Regions from separate parts of the Rheinheimera fenheensis genome, predicted to be linked through region 1. Evidence: predicted binding sites of a transcription regulator. Region 1 holds the regulator's gene; the other holds the start of a gene.
The links. The regulator FNR, encoded in region 1, switches genes on or off when oxygen is low (the NO sensors DNR and NnrR bind a similar motif). The targets are predictions, from matches to a motif close to TTGATNTANATCAA.
Positions count from the first base shown of each region.

Region 2: hemN (oxygen-independent coproporphyrinogen III oxidase) is a predicted target of FNR. The motif match lies at 5,114-5,127, and genes of this name have one in related genera.

Region 1 is NZ_JBDPJM010000008.1:53,708-62,659, forward strand. It holds gene ABGI61_RS12230 (glucosaminidase domain-containing protein) at 1-227, shown strand, start outside; gene ABGI61_RS12235 (DUF2987 domain-containing protein) at 229-873, shown strand; gene ttcA (tRNA 2-thiocytidine(32) synthetase TtcA) at 887-1,819, opposite strand; gene uspE (universal stress protein UspE) at 1,906-2,838, opposite strand; gene fnr (fumarate/nitrate reduction transcriptional regulator Fnr) at 2,957-3,670, opposite strand; gene ABGI61_RS12255 (sulfite exporter TauE/SafE family protein) at 3,716-4,399, opposite strand; gene ccoS (cbb3-type cytochrome oxidase assembly protein CcoS) at 4,396-4,578, opposite strand; gene ABGI61_RS12265 (heavy metal translocating P-type ATPase) at 4,575-6,953, opposite strand; gene ABGI61_RS12270 (FixH family protein) at 6,962-7,450, opposite strand; gene ccoP (cytochrome-c oxidase, cbb3-type subunit III) at 7,542-8,525, opposite strand; gene ABGI61_RS12280 (cbb3-type cytochrome oxidase subunit 3) at 8,518-8,697, opposite strand; gene ccoO (cytochrome-c oxidase, cbb3-type subunit II) at 8,703-8,952, opposite strand, start outside.
Region 2 is NZ_JBDPJM010000011.1:80,524-89,475, forward strand. It holds gene ABGI61_RS14295 (TonB-dependent receptor) at 1-1,767, opposite strand, end outside; gene ABGI61_RS14300 (carbon-nitrogen hydrolase family protein) at 1,963-3,495, opposite strand; gene hemN (oxygen-independent coproporphyrinogen III oxidase) at 3,616-4,977, opposite strand; gene ABGI61_RS14310 (putative zinc-binding protein) at 5,189-5,572, shown strand; gene ABGI61_RS14315 (transglycosylase SLT domain-containing protein) at 5,720-6,862, shown strand; gene ABGI61_RS14320 (nucleoside deaminase) at 6,916-7,356, opposite strand; gene umuD (translesion error-prone DNA polymerase V autoproteolytic subunit) at 7,618-8,049, shown strand; gene umuC (translesion error-prone DNA polymerase V subunit UmuC) at 8,046-8,952, shown strand, end outside.

The DNA.
Region 1 (8,952 bases):
AGTTTGATAATCCGGGTGCCAGCATTAAAAGTTATTTCTATAACCTTAACACCTTCCATACCTATGAGGGCTTGCGTGCTATACGCGCCCGTTTGCGTGACGAGGGCAAGCCAGTGCGCGGCGAAGCTCTGGCGGCAGGGCTTGGCTCTTACTCTGAGCGTGGTGATGAATACATTGCCGAGATCAGCAGTATGATCCGGTTTAACCGTAAATTATTGGAAGAATAATATGCGATTTTTGTTACCACTGACGCTGCTATTCGCGGCGCCGGTGTCGGCTGATTTACTGCTTAATTACAACGGCTTTTATGGCCGGATGAAAAAACTGCAGCAGCCTGAGTACAGTGATATCACGCTCGCCTTTGCCCTTACCGGTGAGCTAACCGGCAATGCCTGTCAGTTTTATGCTATTAAGCTGGTTAGTGATCGACATGATATGGCGTTGGATACCGCGGCAAATGGCGAAATTAGCCTGCCGTATGATGAGGCGTTAAAAAACAGCAATGCCGTACTTCAGGTATTGCAAGCTGATAATGTCGAGCCTTGTCAGGTGCAGTTTAGGCTGCGATCACGTATGCGCTTGCCGGCGCAGTTAAGTTTAAGCCAACTGACACATTACCGCAGCCAGTTTGATGTGTTGTTGGATGATATGGCCGGTTTGGGTAAATACTGGTTACCGCCGGTCAGTGGCGTCATTGTAGAGTTTGCTGAAGACGTTGTTATGCCTGAGTTAACGCCGGCACAGCAAGCGGTTACACAGTGCAGCGCCAGACGCTGCACCATAGTACTTGATGAGAAGTTACCTGCCGAGAGCCAATGGCCATTTAACCAACGACCTTCGTATTTGTTACCCTTTATCAGTGCCGCCCAATAGCGGCCTGGTTAAACTAGCTTAGCGCGACAATTTGCACCGTACTGCGGTTGTCGTTATCGTCTGCGCTGTCGTCATCGATATTCAGGCCAACCGGTGTTGCCGGCACGGCTTCTTTATCAAAGGCGGTGTCACGCATTGACAGTGGCGTGTCTTTGCTTAGGCCGGCAAAGTCAAACAGGGTTTTGTCTATCATGTGTGACGGCACGATGTTTTGCATGGCCTGAAACATGGTTTCAATGCGCCCCGGAAAGCGCTTATCCCAATCCTGCAGCATGTCTTTAACCACCTGACGTTGCAGACCGTCCTGCGAGCCACACAGGTTGCAGGGGATGATTGGGAACTGACGTGCTACCGAGTATTTTTCGATATCTTTTTCTTTGCAATAGGCCAAAGGGCGGATCACGATATGTTCGCCGTTGTCGCTTACCAACTTAGGAGGCATCGACTTCATCTTGCCGCCATAAAACATGTTTAAAAACAGTGTTTCCAGCATATCGTCACGATGGTGGCCCAGTGCAATCTTGGTAGCGCCTAACTCTTTGGCTGTGCGGTATAAAATGCCGCGGCGCAGCCTGGAGCACAGTGAACAGGTGGTTTTGCCCTCGGGGATTTTCTCTTTCACGATAGAGTAGGTATCTTCGGTGACGATTTTAAAATCAACGCCGATACTGCTTAAGTAAGTCGGTAATACCTCTGCCGGAAAACCAGGTTGCTTTTGGTCTAAATTAACCGCCACGATAGAAAAGTTTACCGGCGCAGATTGTTGCAGGTTCAGCAAAATATCCAGCAGGGTGTAAGAGTCTTTACCGCCAGACAGGCACACCATTACCTTGTCGCCATCTTCAATCATATTAAAGTCGGCAATAGCCTGACCGACACCGCGGCGCAGACGTTTATGCAGTTTATTCAGATTGTATTGAGCTTTAGCTTGCGCAGCGTGAGTCATAACCACAGTACCCAGTTGAAAAAGGCGCACATTATAGCCAAGTGTGCGCCAATACCAAAGCTGACGGCGGCTAAAAGCGTGAAAACTTACTCTTTTGCCAGCGGGCAAACAAAATTAGCCGGTTTTACCGCGAGTACATCACAGTCCAGCCGGTCGATAACATGCTCAGCGGTGTTGCCAATAATGGCCGCCGATAAACCGGTACGTCCGATAGTGCCAATGATCACCATTTCAGCATCCAGTGTTTTGGCAATGGCGGGGATCACATCTTCCGGCATACCTTCCTGCACGTGGGAGTGCTCGGGAGCAATATCAAACTGCGTGGCTAGCTTGGTTAGCGCATCAGTGTGGTGATGTTTCATCGTGCTATTGTATTCTTGCGGGTTGAATTCCGGTATTTCGATGGCAATATTAACCGGCGTGCCGGGAAAGGCGTTAACCAAATGCGTTTTTGCACTTAGCATAGCGGCCATCTGCTGGGCTTTGGCGATTACACGTTGGTTTAATGACAAATGATGTTCCTGCTCGCTGCCGGCATTCACCGCAGCAATGATATTGCCGCCCTTAGGCCAGTCATGATCTTTGACCAGCAGCACCGGGCAAGGGCATTTACGCAAAATATGCCAGTCGGTTGGGGTGAAGATCATCGATTTAAGCACATCATGATCATGGGTGCCTTTGATCACCAAGTCGTAGCCATCTTCCAGCACAGCATGCACCACAGCCTCGAATGGACGGTTGTGCCACACCACTTTAATATCAATATTAATACCACCGGCACGTGGTGCTGCTAAGTACTCACTGATCCACAGTTCACGGTCTTTAATCACGGCCTGACGCATAGATTCACGCTCATCGCCAGATAACATTGTGGTCATTTCATACGAGAAGTCATACACCGACAAAAATGCAGTGAGCTTGCCGCCCTGTAACCGAACCAGTTCTACGGCGCGGTTTAAGGCTTTTTGTTGCTCGCTGGTCGGATCCAGTACCACCAGAATATTGTTATAAGTTGACATGGCTTACTCCAGGCTAAAACAGTTAACACTAAGTGTAGTCAACTTAGCCTGGATTGCTTAAAAGGGGTTTGCGCCAGCGCAAAGTTGGCGCAGTTAAACGAGCGGATCCAAAGGTGTATTAACAATGTGCTGTTAATGCAGCCAGGCGTGATAGCGCCGGTTGATCTTTGATGGTGATAAGCTTGCCATCTACCGCAATCAGTTGCTCTTTATCCAGTTTACTCAGTAAGCGGCTAATGGTTTCTACCGTTAAGCCCAAATAGTTACCAATATCGCTGCGTGTCATCGTCAGGCGAAAAGCGCTACCGGAGAAACCGCGGCTGGCATAGCGTTGTCCTAACTGCGATAAAAACGTCGCCAGTTTTTGCTCGGCGGTTTTGCGGTTTAACAGTAGCATCATTTGCTGATCGGCCTGAATGTCCTGGCTCATTAGCCGCATCATCTGCTGGCGCAGGCGGGGCAGCTGGTCCAGCAAGCCTTCGAGGTTGGGCAGCGGAATTTCGCACACCATAGCGGTTTCCAGCGCTTCGGCGTAGCTGGGGTGTTGCTGATTACTTAAGCCATCAAAACCAACAATGTCGCCCGGCAGATGAAAGCCAGTAATTTGCTGTTCGCCCTGATCGGTAAGGGTAAAGGTTTTAAACGAGCCGGTACGAATGGCATATAGCGACTTTTGCGCTACGCCTGATTCAAACAACATATCACCTTTATGCATTGGCTTTTTGCGCTGAATAATATCATCCAGTTTGTGCATTTCGGCATCGTTTAACGAAAATGGCAGGCACAACTGACTAAAACCACAATCCTGACAGTTTATTGCAGAGCGTTGCATAATGGCGTCCTTTACCTTTCTCTAAAATACCAACAGGTGTCTAGCTTAAAAAACCAGTCGGCGGATAGCAAGCCAAATCGTGTAGCAAGCATAACCGCCAAGTAATAAGGCGGCGATATAACGAAACCAGAGAGTGTTTTTAAGCGTAACCAGTGCGTTGGCGGCGCTGCCAGTTAGCAGTATTGCCGGTAAGGTACCAAGGCCAAACGCCAGCATTAATAAGCCACCATGCAGGCTACTGCCGCTGGCCAGGCTCCAGCCCAGTGTGCTGTACACCAGGCCACAGGGCAGGGCGCCCCAGCAAATACCATAAGCATAAGCTTTGGCGGCAGAGTTAAGCGGTAATAACTGCTTAGCAATGGGTTGAACGCGGCGCCACACCGTTTGGCCGAGCCGCTCCAGTAACAGTAAACCAAACCAGATCCGGCTGATGTAAAGTGCCATCATCAACAGCAGTAAACCGGCCAGTAGGCGTAGCCACAGCAGTGATGCGCCGCTTAATTGCATAGCGCTGACACCAAAATAACCTACCAGGGCACCGAACAGGCTATAGGTAGTTAACCGGCCCAGGCTTAACAACAGCTGCAAAGCCAATTTACGTTTTGCTGAAGCTGCCGGCATGGTCAGTTGCAGCGCACTGGCAATACCACCACACATCACTAAGCAATGGCTGCTGCCAATCAGGCCAATAAGCAGTGCCGACAACAGATCGGCTGTCAGGTTTGTCATAAGGGAGGTTTATCGCTATCGCTATTGCGCTTGGGGGTATTTTGCTCATCAAACAAAATACTGAACCCCTCTTTGTCCAAATCGTCGAACTGCCGTGAACGCACCGCCCAAAAGAAGATGGCAAGGCCAATCAGTACAAACAAAATGGCGATGGGGATCAGCACATAAATTATACTCATTTTTTCAGTAACCTTAGTGAGTTAGATACGACCAGTAAGGAGCTGAACGACATGCCTAGCACCGCAATATAAGGTGAGACGAAACCTGCTACCGCCAGCGGGATAATCAGCAGATTATAGCCAACCGACCAGCGTAAATTTTGTTTAATGACTTGTTTAGCCGTTAGGCTGCCTTGTAATAAGTCGTGTAGCAGCGTGATATTAGGTTGCAGTAATACCACATCAGCCTGATTTTTCGATAAATCACTGCCGCTATCTAATGTTACTGAGACATGCGCCGCATGAAACGCCGGGCTGTCGTTGATACCATCGCCCAACATCATCACTTTATGGCCGCCTTCAACTAGGCGAGTTATTTCAGCCACTTTTTGCTCAGGGCTGCAGCCTTTTATCATCTGATCGAACTGAAGTTGCTGTTGCAGCGCATCGGCCTGGCTTGAACTGTCACCGGTTAACATCATTAACTGATAACCCTGCCGGCGCAGCTTTGTCAGTAGCTCCGGTACTTCCGGGCGTAGCGCGTCTTGCAGGCTTACTGCCGCAATAGGCTGCTCGTCGATGGTCAGATACACCATAGCGTCGCTTTGCAACAAGCCACAAAAAGCAGCACTGCCGACTTTAACCTGTTTATCCTGATAGCGCGCACTGATGCCGCCACCGACGGTAATACTAACTTCCTCAAGCGGCAGTTTCTGCGCAAGGTAACCGCTAAATGCGCGGCTTATCGGGTGCTCGGAATAGGCTTCAAGATTAGCGATCAGGTTCAGTGCCTTTGCTTCGCTCAGGGTATCGGTCAATAACCGGCAATTGCTGACAGAGAAACGCCCCTCGGTTAGAGTGCCGGTTTTATCAAATACGACAATACTAAGTTCAGGCAACAGATCCAGCGCGGCAGAGTTTTTAATTAACACGCCGCGGCGGTTCAAACTGGCCAGGGCACAGGTAACAGCCGTGGGGGCGGCCAGGCTAAGGGCACAAGGGCAGGTGGCCACCAGCACAGATAACGTTACCCAAAAGGCGCGGTCGGCATCGAGCCAGAAATACCATAGCAGAAAGGTCGCAGCAGCGATGAGCAGCAGGCGTTCGACAAAATAGCGCGCCAGTTTATCGGTTTTCTCCAGCACGGCGGGTTTTTGGCTCAGCGTACGTTGCTGCAGCTGAATAATCTGGCCAAGCATGGAATTATCAAGGGCGTTGGTTACTTTAACTTGCAACAGACCATCATGGTTTACTGTGCCAGCCAGCACGTTATCGCCAACAGTTTTGGCAATGGGTCGGTATTCGCCGGTTAACATCGACTCGTCTGTCGAGCTGCTGCCCAATAAAACTTCACCATCCGCTGCCAGGGTTTCACCGGGTTTTACCAGAATCATATCGCCCGGCCGCAAGCGCTTGGCAGACACTGTTTCATGCTGCTGGCCTTTTAGCAAGGTGGCACTTACTGGCATAATTTTAAGCAGATTGCTGGTGGCATCACGCGCTCTGGCACGGGCGCGGTACTCAAAAAACTTACCCAGCTGCAATAAGAAGGTAAACATGCAGACCGATTCAAAATAGACTTCACCGGTATTAAAAGCCGTGGCATAGGCGGAGGCAAAAAAGGTGTAGTAAATAGCCAGGCTGACCGGCACATCCATGTTCATTTGTCGGGCTTTAATGCCACGCCAGGCACTTTTTACAAAGGGCAGGGCCGCATACAGCACCACCGGCAGTGTCAGCAGCATGCTGATCCAGCGCAAGTAACCCTGATGCGATGCCTCTATGCCAGTGTAATCACCAAAATACAACGCGACCGCCAGCATCATCACCTGCATGGTCATAATGCCAGAAACAGCCAGCCGCTTTAAAAAACGGCTTAGTTCTGCTTTATAGTGCTGCTCTTCCTGGTCGGCAACAAAAGGGCTGGCCTGATAACCAATGTCGGCTAGCTTTTGTAAAATACCGCTAAGTGGTTCTTGTCGCGCGTCCCAACTTAAATGACAACGCTGTGTGGTTGAATTGACATTAACCTTGTGTACGCTGGGTAACTGCCGCAATTGTTTTTCGATAAGCCAGGCGCATGCCGCGCAGCTGATACCACTGATCGAGAGTTCGATTTCGGTTAGATCCCCGAGCTTACGGCTGACATCTGATAGCACATCGGCGGCATCAAATTGGCTCAGTTCCGCTTTTAACTGTTCAGGCAGGGCCTTAGCTTTGCTGGCCGGCTCTGTACGAAACCGATAATAATCGTCCAGGTTACTGGAAATGATGGTGTCGGCTACTGCTTGACAACCGGCACAACAAAAAGCGCGCTGCTGGCCGTCAAACATCAGGCTGAAATTAAAACCCGCTGGCACGGGTTCATGACAGTGAAAACAGCGCGTGTCGCTCACATTTGGCCTTAATGGTAACCCAGTTTAATTTCAGCCGTGGCGGGCAGTTCCAGTGTGGCGCGTAGTTTCCAGTCTTTAGAGGCATCAGACACCACCAACTGCCATTTGCCGGTAGGGGTAATCGGCAAGTCGGCGACATACAATAACTCTCCACTGCGCTGGGCATCCAGGGCAAAATCGCGCTCGGCCAGTGTCGGGTGATAAAAATCCAGATGTACAGCACCGTCCAGTACGGTATTTTCCGCAAAACGCACTACGGCACGGTTACCTGCTACTAATACATGAGCATCGAGGTTACGCAGCGCGGCCTCGCGGTATTTCGCCAGCTGCATATTAATAGCGCGGCCGGCTTTATAATAATCGTCCACCACTAAATCAGGTGAGTGCTGCTGCATAACCACTATGGTATGCACAGCCTTTAGCGCTGTGATGACGGGTATGGCGATTAAGATCCAAGGCCATAACTGTTTGTACCAGGGTTTTGTATCTTGCTGCATTAACACCTCAACTAGCGCGGCACACCGGGCCGGTATTATATAGCAATAAGCCCCAAAGAAAGGGGCTTATTTTATCGTTTACTAACGCCTGTTACTGTGCCGTTGTGGTCGGCTCAGGATGGGCTAAACGGTATACGTAGGCTGTCAAAATATGGACTTTGTCTTTACCCAGTGTTTGCTCGAATGCCGGCATCACACCGTAACGGCCCTTAGTTAAGGTTTCTTCAACCGCCGCAGCAGAGCCACCGTATAACCAGACGTTGTCTGTCAGGTTAGGGGCACCAAACGGCAGATTGTGCGCCAGGCTACCTTTGCCGTCAGCACCGTGACAAGCGGCACATAAGGCAAACTTGGCTTTACCCGCTTCGGCTTCGCGCTCGTTAACACTACGACCTGACAGGCTAAGTACATAAGCGGTCATTTCTTTTACGCCTTGCTCACCCAGTGCATCAATCCAACCCGGCATCGCCGCTTTGCGGCCATATAACAGGGTTTCTTTGATTTTATCCGGCGAGCCACCATATAACCAATCGTTATCCGTCAGGTTAGGGAAGCCCTGCTGGCCACGCGCATCTGAGCCATGGCATAGTGCACAGTTTTGTAAAAACAGACGCTGACCAATTTTAATTGCTTCATCATCGTAAGCCAGATCTAACACATCGCGCTGGGCAAACTGCTGGAATACCGGGCCGTACACTTCATCCGCTTTAAACACTTCACGGTCTAGCTGCACATTCAGGCCTTCAGCTTTGGCCTTTTCTACCGCCAGGCGTGACTCTTCCAGCGACTTTATGCCCTGATTCGAGCTGGTCCAGCCCAAAAAGCCCTGCCATTTACCTAAGCCAGGGTAGGCGGCCAGGTAATATACTGACCATACCAGCGTTAGCACGAACAGGTAGGTCCACCAGCGTGGCAAGGGGTTATTGATCTCTTCTATACCGTCCACTTCATGGCCGGTAGTTGAGTCTTCAGGAACACCAACATGGTTCGTCAGGTTCCATTTCAGTAACAGCGCACAACCGATAAGCACCGGCAGCGTTAACACTATGATCCAAGCACTCCAAAAGTTACTCATGACCAGACTCCTGTTTATTTTTTTGTGGTGCCTTTTGTTCGTCGTCGAAGACCAGGTTTGCCGCCTGGTCAAAATCTGCCTTACGTTTTTTGCTGTAAGCCCAGATAACAAAGGCAACAAAGGCGACGAACAAAATCACGGTAAAAATACTGTGTATTGTTGAATATTCCATGAGCATTACTTCAGGTGCGTGCCCAGTGACTGCAAATAAGCAATCAAGGCCTGCATTTCTGTTTTACCCTGTACTGCAGCGGCTGCACCGGCGATATCTTCGTCGGTATAGGGCACGCCATAGCCCTGTAACACAGACATTTTCTTCGCAGTATGTTTGCCGTCTAACAGGTTTTTATCCAACCAGGGGTAAGCCGGCATATTCGATTGTGGCACCACTGAGCGCGGATCCATCAGGTGAGCATAATGCCAGTCA
Region 2 (8,952 bases), on a different contig from region 1:
CGTGCCAAGCGTAGAGTATGCATCACCAACACTTTCCATCACGTCAGATTTAGTCGTTTGGAACAGCGCAGCTGCGAAAAACAGTTTCTCCTCCAACAATGACCACTTGGTACCCAGCTCCAGGTTTTCCACCGTCTCCGGATCGGCCAGTGCCGCTTGCTCAGGGTCTCCACACAGGCCGCCATAGCCACAGTTGGCACCCAGATCAGACTCCCCACCGTTGATATTGGTTGCAGTGGCATAACTTAGGTACACATTGGCGTCGTCAGTCAGGCTGTACACCACGCCAATATGGCCGTTATAAAAATGATCTTTGTAGGCGTACAGTAAGCTGTTATTACCACTTACTACGTCGTTGCTGTAATCAATATTGTCGATACGCGCACCGGCAAACACCTGCCACTGTTCATTAATTTTTGCCGTATCCATCACATAAACGGCGATGGTTTGCGCGTTAAACAGCGCATCAGAGCCGCCTTTGCTAAAGGTTCTGCCAATAATACTGCTGGCTTGCGGGTATACCTGGCCATTTTGGTCAAGTAAGCAGTAGCTTGGGCTTACGCCGCCACGGCCGCTGAGCGTACAGTTTGGCTGGCCGTTAGCCGTAATGTTGTAAACGCCGTTGTTGACTTTTTCGTCGGTAAATTCAGCGCCAAATAGTAGTTTATGCTCAATATCGGCAGCGGCAACATCCCAGAACAGGTTGAATTGGGTGGCAAAGTATTCCACATCTTGCCAGCCCTGATGGGTGCTTAACACTATGGTATTGGCACCGGGTGCCTCTGTATCACTGGCGTCACGCACTGTGCCACGGGCACCGGTAGATAAATACCCATTTTCGGTTTCACCATAACGGGTCGCGTTGTAAAACTTCAGGCTGTCGCTAATGTCATATTCGGTGCGCAGAGTATAGGCACTGACATCAGAGTTAAGAAAATCTTCGTTTTGTGCATAAACCGGGATATTCGACACGGGTTTTCGTGTATTACGGTCAAAATAGCTGCCTAAATCCGGCGTGTCCTCTGCTTTTAATGTGTAATAATCGGCAAAAATTCGCAGGTCGTTTACGTTGTCGAACAATCCTGACAGCAAAGCGCCACGACGGCTGCGATCTATCCCGTCACGGTTTGGGGCTTGCTCTTCGGTATGCAATAAATTTATCCGTGTGGCAACATTGGTGCTTATCGGCGTGTTGTAGTCGAGTACCAAACGGTGATGTTCATCCGTGCCTGATGCCGCATCGACACGGCCAAAATCATAGGCTGTCGAAGCCTTTTTAGTGATGCTGTTTACCGCACCACCTGACGAGCCGCGCCCGGCAAAGGTTGAACTGGGCCCTTTGGTTATTTCAATTTGTTCGGTGGCAAAGCTTTCACGTGTGGTCATGCCAGGGTCACGCAGGCCGTCTACAAACACATCTGAGCGTGCCTCATGACCGCGAATAATATAGCGATCACCAAAGGCATTACCATTCTCTCCTGTGCCCAGCGTCACGCCCGCTTGCGCGGCAAGGATGTCTTTTAAATCGCTTTTGCCTGATTCTTCAATCTGATCTTTGGTTAACACTGTGATAGTAGCTGGCGTGTCGACCAAATCTGCCATACGGCGCATGTCGCCAGACTGCTTTACGCTGTATACCGAAGTCCGTACACCGTGCACTTTAATAAGCTCTATGGCTTCGTCAGTGCATTCTTGCGAGGTTGCACCGCAGTGCTCTGGTGTCTGGGCAAGTGCCGGGGTAATGAAGTTAAATGCGAAAGCTGTCATTAACGCTTGTGAACCAAGCATGGACATTTTTTTTGTCGACATGGGAAATTATCTGCCTCTTCCTGTTAAAAGTGGCATGATAATAATTCGCAATTACAACAATGTAAACGCTATTGAGAATTGTTTTTATTTTAGTATCAATTTTTTAAACGCAGAGCTCGCCCAAATTGGCCAGCCTCTGCGCTTATATTGCTTTCAGGACGTTTGGTGTTGTAGCAAAGAGAGGCGATACACATCATGACGCCTATCTTTCATCGTATTCACACTACCATGAGTGTGTAGCTCTTTTAGTGCATTGAGATCAACATCTACTACCAATAACATCTCAGAGTTTGGCGTGGCCTCAGCCTTAATACCAGTGGTTGGAAATGCGAAGTCTGACGGCGTAAACAATGCCGATTGGGCGTACTGAATATCCATATTATTCACCCGGGCTAAATTACCCACTGCACCAGCGATGGCGACATAGCATTCGTTCTCAATAGCGCGGGCCATAGCACAATGCCGTACACGGGTGTAACCGTTTTGGGTGTCGGTTAAAAAGGGTACAAACAGGATATTCATGCCCTGATCAGCAAGTAAACGGGCATATTCAGGAAACTCCACATCGTAGCAAATCATAATGCCAATTTTGCCGCAGTCAGTGTCAAATACCCGCACCTTATTACCGCCGGTCATGGCCCAGTTACGTTTTTCAGCGGGTGTTACATGTACCTTGTCGTATTGCTCCCAGCTGCCATCGCGCCGGCATAAAAAGCCGCTGTTATACAGTTTGCCGTCTATCAGGTACGGCATACTGCCGGTAATGATGTTGATGTTGTAAGCAATAGCAAATTCGATAAATTTATCGCGGATAGTTTCGGTATATTTTGCCAGCTGACGAATGCTCTCGGTCACGCTTAAGTGGTTGTAGTGCTCCATTAAAGGCGCGGCAAACAGCTCCGGAAACAAAATAAAGTCGCTTTTGTAATCAGATACCGCATCAACGAAAAACTCCATCTGTTCAAACAGCTGGTTAATATCTTTCATATTGCGCATTTGCCACTGCACCAGGCCCAAGCGCACTTCGGCTTTAGGGGCATTAATCAGTTTTACCGACTTGGTGTAATAAATATTGGCCCACTCCAACAAGGTGGCATATTCCTGTGACTGGGTGTCACCGCGTAGGTAGCCTTTAAGTAACTTACGCACATGAAAACCATTCGCCAGCTGAAAACTTAACACCGGATCATGAATTTCCCGCACTTTTACTTTATCAATATATTGTTTCGCGCTCATTTTATCGGCGAACTGGTTGTAGTTGGGCATACGCCCGCCAGCCATAATGGCGCGTAAATTCAGGTTTTCACATAGCTCTTTGCGGGCATCATAAAGCCTTCTTGCCAGCCTGAGCCCACGAAAATCAGGGTGAATAAACACTTCTATGCCGTACAGTACATCGCCATTGGGGTCATGGTTTTTAAAAGAAAAGCCGGTAACAATTTGATCATACGTATGATCGTCACTGAATTTGCTGTAGTCGATTATCAGTGAAAAGGCGCAGCCGACCACTTTGCCATCAACACAGACACAAAGCTGGCCTTCAGGAAATTTGGTCAATAACGTATTTACCACCGGCTCTGTCCAGGCCAGTAAAGGCGCATCGGCATACACCTGCTCAGACGCTTTGCGTAGCGCCGTCATATCTTCGCGCGTTAAATGCCGTACTTCAACATGATTGGCTTCCATAAGCTCTCCTGTGTTTTGACTTAACCTAAGCCTAACACAGTGAGCACAGTTTGCAGGCTCCGGTTATTTATCAGCCCTGTTGAAGCATGATTCTCACATCCTCGGCAATGTACTGCGTTCTTACACCACTTTGGAATAACGTTGCTGGCCCTGGGCTAAATACGCATCAAAGCAAGCGCAGATACTGCGCACCCAAAGCCTGCCGGCATCGGTTACTTTAATACGCCCGGCGTACACCTCAACCAAGCCATCTTCCATAAACGGCTGTAACCGCACCAGAGCCTCCGCAAAATACTGCCAGAAGCTGTCAAGCTGCCATTCCCGGCTAAAGGCAGCGATATCCAGTTCAAAGTGACAAATAAGCTGGCTGATAACTGCAGCGCGTAGCCTATCGTCATTATTCAGACAAAAGCCTCGTTCGGCCGGTAACTGGCCGGCGCTAAAGGCAGCATAATATTCAGGTAAATCTTTACTGTTCTGCCATAGCACACCATTTACCTGGCTGATACTGGACACCCCCAAGCCAATTAAGGCGTTTTGCCCTGCGGTGGTATAGCCCTGAAAATTACGCTGTAGTTTACCGGCCTGCTGTGCTTTGGCTAACGCATCGGTTGGTTTAGCGAAGTGATCCATACCGATAAACTGATAACCGGCACTGACAAAGCGTTTTATCGCCAGCTGCATCAATTCAAGCTTTAACGGTGCATCCGGCAGGCTGGTATTAGCTATCTTACGCTGCGCAGCAAAACGCTCTGGCAAATGCGCATAACTAAACAGCGAAATACGATCAGGGTTAAGACGGATAATTTCTTCCACCGTTTCGCTAAAACTGGCCGGCTGCTGAAACGGTAAACCATAAATAAGGTCCAGGTTTATTGACGTAAAGCCAAGCTCGCGGCTAAGTGCTACCTGGTGGCAGATAAGGTGAGTATCTTGTCGCCGGTTAATGGCAATTTGTACCTTTTCGTCTAAATCCTGCACACCAAAGCTTACCCGGTTAAAGCCCAGATGGCGTAAATGGCGCAGCTTGTCATCGCTGCAACTGCGTGGATCGATTTCAATACTGATTTCAGCATCAGCATTAATCGTAAAGTGCCCGTGCAATAACGCCATTAACCGGCTTAGCTGCACTTCAGTCAGAAATGTTGGGGTGCCGCCGCCAAGATGCAGTTGGTTGATGCGTTTACCCTGCACCATTGGCGCATACAGCGCCATTTCCAGTGCTAACGCGTCTAGGTAGGCGTCTGCTTTATGCTGGTGACGGGTGACAACTTTATTGCAGCCACAGTAGTAACACAACTTATGGCAAAACGGGATATGCACATACAGACTAAGCTCGTCTGAGCTCTGGCGGATGGCGGCGTGAATCCTAGCCGGATCAAAGTCAGGCGTGAGTGCCAGCGCCGTAGGGTACGAGGTATAACGCGGGCCGTTAATATTGTACTTATTGATTAACTTCTGATCCCACTGAATGGTTTGCATACTAACCTCTTAACTAAACTGCGTCGGCGGGGGGCATTATAGGCGCCGTCACGCCGGGCGTTTTTGATCTGTCGCAGGTCAAACTTAATTGGCTCGCCTACTAGCTTACCTCTGAAGGGGTAAGCCTGCGGCGGCTTTGATTTATATCAAGCCGCCAGCTACTGCGGCTCTTACACTTAGCCAATACGCAAGTGCAAGCGGAGCCCATTTTATGAATACCGACTATCAAGACAAGCCACTGGTTTATGCCTGCTCCGGCTGCTCGAATGTCGCCCAGTTGGCCAATGATTTAGCAGTGGTGCTGGACCGCGAAGGCTCGGCACAAATGTCTTGTATTGCCGGTGTCGGCGGCAAAGTAAAGCAGCTGGTAAAAGTGGCGCAGTCGGGCCGGCCAATACTGGCGGTGGACGGCTGCCCGCTTAACTGCGTAAAACAAACCCTGGCCACAGTAGACGTGGTGCCCACCTGGCACATCGAGCTAACTACGCTGGGCTATAAAAAACGCGACCATGAAAACTGCGGTTTAGACGATGCCTATAAACTGCTACAAATGGTGCACAGCGATATCCTGCCGCAGGCCGCCAAGCCGGTGTAATGTAATCGGCGCGACATTATTCACTTCAGCCTCTGGTAAAGGCGCGTAAAAGGATTTACTGTACTGGCTTGTTAAGGGCGTATTCAGCTTTACTATGCAACGCCAGCTGACAACCGCTACAGCAGCCTTAGCGACACCGGAGCGAATATGGGGTTCATCCTACGAAGCCGATACTGGCCACTTGCCGCCGCCGTGCTATTGGGATGTTTTTTTCCGCAACATGCTCAGGCACAGCTACCGGTGCAACCTCAGCAAAACTGGACAGATGTGGTACGCACTAAGCCTTATGCTCAGAGCCAGGGTGTGTATGACAATATGATGAATGTCAGGCGCTGGATCCTGACCCGCTCCGATCACTGTGCTGAGCCCAATCGGCACTTGTTGTTTGATATGCGCGGCAACTTTCTGCAGTTTATTGAAGACGCCACCGACTCGCCACAAACTCAGCGCATACTGAATCAAACCCGTCAGGCTATGGCACAACAAGGCCTGGTCAATGCCTGGGTAGAAGGCAATAGCCAGACCCCGGGTTATCCATTCGCCATTCGTTGCCATCATCCTTCTGTTAATCTGCCGCTGGCCATAGCACGCTACATGGGGGATCATCCCGATGGCCGCTTGTCAGGTAACTGGGATGGCATTAAGGTTGGCAGCCCGAAAAAGCAAGCCTCACTGCATGATACCCTGCGCCTGGTGCATGCCCGTCGGGTGCAGCAAAAACGCATTAGCCTACCCGATGACTTACTGGCCGATCTGGCTGGTATGTTAATTATCGAAAGCGGTGGCGTACGCGAAGCTCACTCGAAAGCCAATGCCAGGGGAATTTTGCAACTAACACCACAAGCATTGAAAGATTGCAAAGTGCCTAAGCACAAACAACTGCACCGTATTGCTCAGGTTGATTGCGCCCTGTGGCTGTTTGAACGTAATCACCGCATGCTACAACCGGTGTTTCTAACGCGTTTTGGCCATTTGCCAGAAGATAAGCAAGCTGACATTTATCGGTTGTTGCTGATCCAGGCTTATCATGGCGGCCCTGGCCGGGTTAGATCGCTGCTGACAGACGACGAACTCAGCAAACCCGCCGCTTATTTTGCCGAACACCACCAGGACTTCAGCGCCGGCGATATTGCCTTTGGCATGGTGTTCCATAATCTGGGCCGCAATCGTCTTGGCTTTGCCTCACTGTATTACACTGCCGATATCCGTATTGCATTGCAGCAGCTTGAGTCCAGGCACAAAGAGCGTTTTTCTTTTGGCCGCCAAGCAAAAACGCTGTCAGCACCCTAAGTATGCCACCTAACGGCAAGCTGTAACGCCGGCTAACGACCAGCCACAATTACCTACTCGCCAATATCTTCAAACCACAGCTGTGGCTTGGCGGCGATAAAATCCTGCATCAACGCAATGCACTCAGCATTATGTTGGTTTTCCAGCGTAACGCCGCGGCTTTGTACATAAGCCTCTGGCCCCTGAAAGGTTTGGTTCTCACCAATCACTACCTTAGGTATGCCATATAGTAATACCGTGCCGCTGCACATATCGCACGGCGACAAGGTAGAGTACAGCGTAGCGCGGCGGTAATCAGCGGCGGTTAAGCGGCCGGCATTTTCCAGGCAATCCATTTCCGCATGCAGCACACAGCTGCCCTTCTGCACCCGCTGATTATGGCCAGCGCCAACGATCTTGCCATCAATAACCAGCACCGAGCCAATCGGAATACCGCCCTCAGCTAAACTTTTTTTCGCCTGGGCGATAGCCGCCTGCATAAAGAGATCTGTCATATTTGCTCCTGTGGCAACAATAGCGATAACCGAAAACGACACTAGCGTCACTTTTCGGCCAGTGTCAGGTTTAACACTATCAGGTCAAGTTTAAACTGCCTAGTGTGGCCCGGCATCAGCAGCCAATGAGCAAAGTAACCACGCCATCAGGCGCGCCGTACATGCCAGACAACAGCCCGTTTGCACAACTTTAGCCATTGCCGCTTGGCATCGTCTTAATCTGATATATACTGTACAAATATACATATATAGAGGTTTTGTATGACTGTCCTATTTCTGGGGGATGCGCAGCAAAGTGCCCGGCTTGCTATGCCGCTATTTGCCAGCAAAATTAAGGCGGGCTTCCCCTCGCCGGCGCAGGATTATGTCGAGCGGACGCTGGATTTAAACCAGCTGTGTATCCGCCATCCTAACGCGACGTTTTTTGTCCGCGTAGAGGGCGATTCGATGATTGACGCCGGCATTTACGATAACGATGTGCTGGTAGTAGACCGCGCTATTGACGCCGAGCATGGCGATATCGTGGTGGCCGCAGTTAATGGTGAATTTACCGTAAAAGAGCTATGCACCCGCCCTGCACTAATGCTACTGCCACGCAATGCGGCGTACCAGCCGATACGCCCACGTAATGGTGAAGAGCTGAATGTTTTTGGTGTGGTTACCAATGTTATCCGGCAAATGAAACGCAAATGAGCACCACTGTGTTTGCCCTGGTGGATTGCAATAACTTTTATGCCAGCTGTGAAAAGCTGTTCCGACCCGATTTAGCCGATAAGCCGGTTGTGGTGTTATCTAACAACGATGGTTGCATTATTGCCCGCTCGAAAGAGGCTAAAAAGCTTGGCATTAAAATGGGCCTGCCGGTGTTTCAGGTGCGCGATATATTGCAAAAGCACCAAATAGTGGCCTTTTCATCCAACTATGCGCTGTATGCCGATATGTCGCAGCGGGTAATGAGCACCCTGGAAAACCTGGCTCCGCGGGTAGAAGTGTACTCAATTGATGAAGCCTTTTTGGAGTTATCCGGCCTGGTTTATCGCGCAGGGCTCACCGAATTTGGCCAGCACGTTAAACGCACCGTGCAAAAAGATATTGGCATCACGGTTTGTGTTGGCATAGCGCCAACTAAAACCCTGGCAAAACTGGCCAACCATGCCGCCAAAACCTGGGCTAAAACCGCTGGCGTGGTCGATTTAACCTGCAAAGAGCGCCAGCGCAAGTTACTGGCCCTGTTACCGGTAAACGAAGTGTGGGGCATAGGCGGCAAGCTGACTAAACGTTTAGCGCAGCTGGGCATTACCACAGCGCTGCAGTTGGCCGATGCGGCCCCCGATTACATTCGGCAACACTTTTCTGTGGTCGTTGAACGCACCGTGCGCGAACTTAACGGTGAGTCATGCATTGCACTGGAAGATGTCACACCAACTAAAAAGCAAATTATCAGCAGCCGCGCTTTTGGCGAGCGCATTACCGACAAGCAGCAAATGCGTGAGGCCATCAGCGAATACATTGGCCGGGCGTGCAAAAAACTGCGCCAGGAGCAACAACAGGCAAAATATCTGACGGTATTTTTGCGCACCAGCCCCTTTAGCGACA